Regions from separate parts of the Streptomyces misionensis genome, predicted to be linked through region 2. Evidence: riboswitches for the same ligand, from Rfam matches in the RefSeq annotation. Region 2 holds a riboswitch; the other holds the start of a gene.
What was found. A riboswitch is a leader RNA that binds a small molecule or an ion and turns the genes downstream of it on or off. The one in region 2 is predicted to bind ZMP and ZTP.
Positions count from the first base shown of each region.

Region 1: another riboswitch for ZMP and ZTP. It lies ahead of BLW85_RS23850 (glycine hydroxymethyltransferase); the one in region 2 lies ahead of BLW85_RS35180 (bifunctional 5,10-methylenetetrahydrofolate dehydrogenase/5,10-methenyltetrahydrofolate cyclohydrolase).

Region 1 is NZ_FNTD01000004.1:4,861,781-4,865,170, forward strand. It holds gene BLW85_RS23840 (glutathionylspermidine synthase family protein) at 1-232, shown strand, start outside; gene BLW85_RS23845 (fascin domain-containing protein) at 279-1,730, opposite strand; ZMP/ZTP riboswitch at 1,870-1,959, shown strand; gene BLW85_RS23850 (glycine hydroxymethyltransferase) at 1,992-3,390, shown strand, end outside.
Region 2 is NZ_FNTD01000004.1:7,560,074-7,563,463, forward strand. It holds gene BLW85_RS35175 (alcohol dehydrogenase) at 1-288, shown strand, start outside; gene BLW85_RS35180 (bifunctional 5,10-methylenetetrahydrofolate dehydrogenase/5,10-methenyltetrahydrofolate cyclohydrolase) at 386-1,246, opposite strand; ZMP/ZTP riboswitch at 1,272-1,352, opposite strand; gene BLW85_RS35185 (nuclear transport factor 2 family protein) at 1,576-1,941, opposite strand; gene BLW85_RS35190 (hypothetical protein) at 2,114-2,419, shown strand; gene BLW85_RS35195 (acyltransferase domain-containing protein) at 2,443-3,216, opposite strand.

The DNA of each region.
Region 1 (3,390 bases), 2.7 Mb from region 2:
GCTGGGCCGCGAGGGCGAGGGCATCACCCTCCACCCGCCGGGCAGCGCGCCCGCGGTGCGCCCCGACCCCTGCTGCTACCAGCAGCTCGCCCCGCTGCCCGTCTTCGACGGCAACCACGTCGTCCTCGGCGCCTGGGTCGTCGACGGCGAACCTGCGGGCCTCGGCATCCGTGAGTCGGCGGGCCCCGTCACCGACGAGTACGCCCGCTTCCTGCCGCACGTCATCCTCTGAGGAACCGGCCCCCCGGCGAACCGAGGGGCCGGCGCGCGGAGCGGGCTCAGAAGGTGACGGTCGCGTGGATCACCCGGTGGTCCGAGAGGCCCGGGTCCACGACCTCGCAGCCGTACGACGGGCCGACCGGGCCGAAGATGTAGTCGATCTTGTTGTTGCCGTCGGTGGGCGCACCGGTGTGCGCCGCGTCCGGGGTCGCCTGACCGCACTCCTGGTGGCCGGAGTACAGGGTGTCGAGGTAGGACACGTCCGCCGTGGTGGTGTTCAGGTCACCGCCGTAGAAGGCCGTGTACCCGGCGCCCTGGAGACCGTCCACGATGGAGCGCAGCGCGGCGGCCTGCTCCTTGCGCTTGGTGCCGTCGGGGTCGTCGCCGGCCTCCTTGCCGTTGGCGTCGAGGTAGTGGCCGCTGCTGAGGTGCGCGTCGCAGTAGACCGTCCCGTCCTCGGGGACGGTGGCGCACAGCGCGGGCCGCTGCTCCTTGCCGGCCGGGGAGGGCAGCGTGTACCCGCGGTACCAGGTGTTGGTGTCCTTGACCGCGAGGGCGATGCCGAAGGAGCCGCGGTCGGTGCCGCTGGTGCTGTCCATGCAGGACTTCTGGGCCATGAGCGCCGGGTCGGTCGACCCGTTCGCGTCGACGACCTTGTAGTACGTCGGTGCGAACCGCACGTCCCAGCCGCCGCCGAGCCGGCTCTCCAGCTGGAGTTCCAGCGGCTTGACCGCCTTCTCGCAGATCTCCTGGAAGAAGATCGCCTCCGGCCGGTGGCCGAGCGAACCGGCCAGGTCACCGGCGACGCCGGAGGCCACCGTGTCCGCGTCGGCGTACTGGAGCTTGCACGCCGCGCTCGTGTTGTTGTTCGCGCACAGGTTCCACGAGGCGATGTCGTGCCGTCCCGAGGCCTTTACGGCCGACGCGGGCGGCGCCGCCGTGTCGCCGGTGCCGCCGACCTTCTCGAAGGTGAACCGCTCCCAGCTGCCGACCGTGCTGGAACGGGCGCGCAGCAGACCCTGGTCGCCGCCGGTGTAGTTGAACTCGGCCGTGACGTAGAGACCGTTGGCGGCGGACTTCAGCGCGTACGTGCCGTCGCTCTGCGGGACGACGTAGAAGCGCTCCCAGGAGCCGGTGTTGGTGCCCCGGGCGCGCAGCATGCCCGCCTGGCTGCCGGTGGTGCTGATCTCGGAGGTGACGTAGAGGCCGTTCTCCTCGTTGCGCAGCGTGATGGTCGTGCCGTAGCCCACGCCCGGGATGTTGTCGGTGTGCAGGCTGAAGGTCTCCCAGCTGCCGACGGAGGTCGAGCGGGCCCGCAGCTTGCCGTTCTGGTCGCCCGAGTCGTTCACCTCGGCGGCGACGTAGAGCCCGTTCACCTTGAGGGCCCAGCGCTGGCCGGTGGAGGACGGCGGCGCCGACGCCGCGAACGCGGCCGACGCCGGCAGGGCCACCACCCCGGTGACCGCGGCCAGGACCGCCACCAGCAGCAGACAGAGTCTTCGCATCTTCATCCAAGCTTCAGAAGTTAGTTTGATTTCCGAACTTGATGATCTTGAGGGTGGAACGCCGGACCGGCAAGCGAATTTCCGGCCGCCCTCGCCCGCATGGTGGACGCCGGATCTTCCGCCCCGCGCCCGCCCGGTACGCTGAGGCACGGGCCGTGACTGGCGCGCTGGGATGGGACGGACCATCGGGGAGCGGCCTCGCGGGAAATCAGTGCCGTGCGCCTGGGCCGAACGTGAACGCTGAACGCACACCGTCCGGAGGTCCCCATGCCAGAGCCCCTGTCCACCGAGTCCACCGCCTTCCGCGCCGCGCTCGACGTGGTCCGCGCCGTGGAGCCGCGGGTCGCCGACGCCATCGGCCAGGAGGTCACCGACCAGCGCGCGATGCTCAAGCTGATCGCCTCGGAGAACTACGCCTCGCCGGCCACCCTCCTCGCGATGGGCAACTGGTTCAGCGACAAGTACGCCGAGGGCACCGTCGGCCGCCGCTTCTACGCCGGCTGCCGCAACGTCGACACCGTCGAGTCCCTCGCCGCCGAGCACGCCCGGGAACTCTTCGGCGCCCGACACGCCTACGTCCAGCCGCACTCCGGCATCGACGCCAACCTCGTCGCCTTCTGGGCGGTGCTCGCCGACCGCGTCGAGGTCCCCTTCCTGGAGAAGACCGGCGCCCGCCAGGTCAACGACCTCACCGACGCCGACTGGGCCGAGCTGCGCCAGGCCTTCGGCAACCAGCGGATGCTCGGCATGTCCCTGGACGCCGGCGGCCACCTCACCCACGGCTTCCGCCCCAACATCTCCGGCAAGATGTTCGACCAGCGCTCCTACGGCACCGACCCGGCCACCGGCCTCATCGACTACGAGGCCCTGCGCGCCCAGGCCCGCGAGTTCAAGCCGCTGATCATCGTCGCGGGCTACTCGGCCTACCCCCGCCTGGTGAACTTCCGGATCATGCGCGAGATCGCCGACGAGGTCGGCGCGACCCTCATGGTCGACATGGCCCACTTCGCCGGCCTCGTCGCCGGCAAGGTCCTCACCGGCGACTTCGACCCGGTCCCGCACGCCCAGATCGTCACCACCACCACCCACAAGTCGCTGCGCGGCCCGCGCGGCGGCATGGTGCTGTGCGACGACTCCCTCAAGGACCAGGTGGACCGCGGCTGCCCGATGGTCCTCGGCGGTCCGCTGCCGCACGTCATGGCCGCCAAGGCGGTCGCCCTGGCCGAGGCCCGGCAGCCCTCCTTCCAGGACTACGCCCGGCGGATCGTGGACAACTCCCGCGCGCTCGCCGAGGGCCTGATGCGGCGGGGCGCCACCCTCGTGACGGGCGGCACGGACAACCACCTCAACCTGATCGACGTGGCGACCTCCTACGGCCTCACCGGCCGTCAGGCCGAGGCGGCGCTCCTGGAGTCCGGCATCGTCACCAACCGCAACGCCATCCCGGCCGACCCCAACGGCGCCTGGTACACCTCCGGCATCCGCATCGGCACCCCCGCCCTGACCACCCGCGGCCTCGGCACGGCGGAGATGGACGAGGTGGCGGGCCTGATCGACCGGGTCCTCACCACCACCGAACCGGGCACCACCAAGTCGGGCGCCCCCAGCAAGGCCGCCCACGTGCTGGACGAGAAGGTCGCGCAGGAGATCGCCCAGCGGGCGACGG
Region 2 (3,390 bases):
GCCATCTCGGCCACCGTGGACGGCCTGGCCCCCCGCGGGGAACTGGTCGCCATCGGCGCCGACACCGCGCCCCTGGACATCAGCCCGGCCCAGCTCCTCATGGCCGGCCGCGTCGTCCGCGGCCACCCGTCCGGCACCTCCAAGGACGTGGAGGACACCATGGCCTTCAGCGTGCTGCACGGCATCCGCCCCATGACGGAGAAGACCCCGCTCGCTGACGCCGACGCCGCGTTCCAGAAGATGCTGGCCGGGAAGGCGCGGTTCCGGATGGTGCTCACCATGGGGTGAGCGGGCGGGGGTCTCTCCCAGGACGGGCTGACGGGGGCGGGCCGGACCGGTCCCTGAGCGCCGGGACGTCGCGCCCGGCGCTCCGAGCCGTCCTTCCTCAGGCCGTCGCGAGGCGGGCGGCGGCCGTCTCCGCGGCCGTGACCGTCTGCTCCAGCAGCGTCGCGATGGTCATCGGACCCACGCCGCCCGGCACCGGGGTGATCAGCGAGGCCCGCTCCACGGCCGAGTCGAAGTCGACGTCGCCGACGTTGCCCGGGTTGTAGCCGGCGTCGATCACGACCGCGCCGGGCTTGATGTCCTGGCCCCGGATCAGCCGCGGCCGGCCGACCGCCGCGACGACGATGTCCGCCTCGCGCACCGCCGCCGACAGATCCCGGGTGCGCGAGTGGCAGTACGTCACCGTCGCGTCCCGCGCCAGCAGCAGCATGCCCACCGGCTTGCCGAGGATCGCGCTGCGGCCCACCACCACGGCCCGCTTCCCGGCGGGGTCGACGCCGTACTCGTCGAGCAGCCGCAGGATGCCGCCCGGCGTGCAGGACACGAAGCCCGGCAGACCGAAGCTCATGGTGGCGAAGGAGGCGAAGGTGACGCCGTCGACGTCCTTCTCCGGCGCGATCGCCTCGAACGCGGCCCGCTCGTCGACGTGTTCGCCCATCGGGTGCTGGAGCAGGATGCCGTGCACCTCCGGGTCCGCCGACAACTCCCGCAGGGTGCGCACCAGTTCATCGGTGGTCGTGGTGGCGGGCAGGGCCACGTGGCGGGAGGCGATGCCGGCCTTGCGGCAGCGGTTCTGCTTCATCCGGACGTAGGTGACGGACGCCGGGTCCTCGCCGACCAGCACGGTGGCGAGACAGGGGACGACGCCGGTGCGCGCCGTGAGTTCCGCGGCCCGGCGCGCGGCGTCCTCCACGATGCGGCGGGCGAGGGCGGTTCCGTCCATGAGACGGGCCTGGGTCATGCGGCACACTCCTGAGCTGGATCGAGTCTTACGCCCAGGCGCGCGGCATCCACCACGGACCGCTCCCCGGTGGTGCTCCACCTCAGCGCCAGTCACGGCCCGCGTACAGACTAACCGAGGCGCTCACGGCCGCCGCCGGCGCCGGGCACGCGCCAGCGGAGCCCGCGGGCGCAGCGTCCTCAGCGCCGACCGCAGCAGGGCCGCGGACACCGGCAGGCTCGCCGCCAAGACCGGCCCCCGCCGCCGGGGCCGCGCCCGTCCCAGGCCCGCGCGGGCCGAGAACGACCAGGTCAGCCGGGTGCTGACCTGGAACCGCGCAAACCGTCTGCCTACTCGTCCCATGCCTGGATCAGGATCTGCCGGGAGATCTTCCCGTCCCGCAGTGTGATCATGGACTCGGCGAGGACCCGGGTGCCGTCCCCGTACTGGCAGGACTCGGTGAACGCGGCCTGATCGCCCTGGACCACGCACTGGTCCAGCTTGTGCGTCATGTCGCGGCCGTAGATGTCGTCCAGCAACGCGGCGATCTCACCGCGGCCGTGCAGGACCCGTGGATGGCTCGGCTGGGTGTTGTGGTCGACGATGCGGACCTCCGCGTCGTCCGCGTACAGGGCCAGCAGGGAGTTCCCGGTGGTTCCCTCGATGCCCCGGCGCAGTGTCTCGGTGTCGAAGGCGGAGCCTGTGGCGCTGCCCATGGTGACCTCCTCAAGGCGCTCGCGGCCCGCCGCGCGGCCGGGCCGAAGGGGCCCCTCTACGAGGCTCCTCCGGCCCGGCCACCTCGGCAAGCGCACGGGGCCGGCTCCGCCTCACGGGTGAGCGGGGGCCACCGCCCGTGTCCGGCCGGGGACCGCCGCCGTTGCTGAGGACATGAAGTCAACACGCCGTATCGTCGCCGCCCTCGGCCTCGCCGCCGGGGTCACCGGCCTGGCCGCCCCCCTCGCCAACGCGGCCGACGCGAGCGCCGCGCACACCGGGCGGCTCAACCCCATGACCGTGCTCGACACGGTCACCGCCGGCGACCTGCCCGCGGAGCAGCAGGCACGGATGCCGAAGGTCTCCGAGCAGCTCAAGTCCCTGAACCAGGTGAGCGAGCTGAACCGCCTCGGCGAACTGCACCAGATCACCGACCTCGTGGCACCGGTGACGGGCCTGCTGCCGGCCGTACAGGCCTGACCCACCGGCCTGGACCGTCCTCGTCAGGCCCGCGTGCTCCCGAGGTGCTCGCCCCGGTCCGCCGCCAGCACCGCCCAGTCCCGCGCCACGGCACGGGCCGAGCCGGCGCTGGTGCCCGGCGGCAGGCAGCCGGGGAGCGCGCGGATGAGGCCGTCCTCCGGGCCCAGCTCCAGCCAGGTACGCACCCCCTCCCGGTGCAGCAGGGCGGCCGCGTCCGCGAACCGGGACGGCGCCACGGGCAGCCAGAACCCCGGATCGGCGGTCTCGGCGGCCACCGGGCGGGCGGTGACGTCGGAGACGAGGGGCAGCCGCGGCGGGCGGGGACGGAGCGTGGCGAGCGTACGGCCGTAGGCGGCGAGGACCTCGCCCGGCGCCCCGTCGCCGCCCGCGCCGTCCAGCAGCCGGGCCAGCGTGCCGACCGCGTGGCAGGCGTCCGGAAGGGAGAAGACCCCGGCGGCGTACGCGGCGGCCATCCGCCCGGCCGCGTGCCCGAACAGCACATCGGGCCGCACCCCCCAGCCGCTCAGCAGCCGGTACTGCGCCACCTGGAGCGCGAAGACCGCGGGGCCCGCGAACGGCACCCGGTCCAGCAGCGCCGACGTCCGGGTGCCGGGGGCCGCGAACATCACGCTCTTCAGCGGCAGTTGCAGATACGGGCCCAGACGCCCGCACACCTCGTCCAGCGTCTTCGCGAACAGAGGGAACGCCGCCGCCAGTTCACGGCCCGTCCCGGGCGGCGGCGGGTCACCGGCCGAGAACAGGAATGCGGTACGTCCCTTGCGGCCATCAGCGAGCATGCCTCCATTGAGGCACGGCCGGGCAAGCGCACACACCAGGCGATTGCCTGCGGCCCGCAAAGAGATTGCCATCACCGTCGGCCGCCGGCCGGGCGCGGCGGGCTCCGTCCGGCGGGTACGGCGGCCCACCGGTGGAAAGATCAACGGTCGACGCCGTGGCCCGTCCCGTCCCTG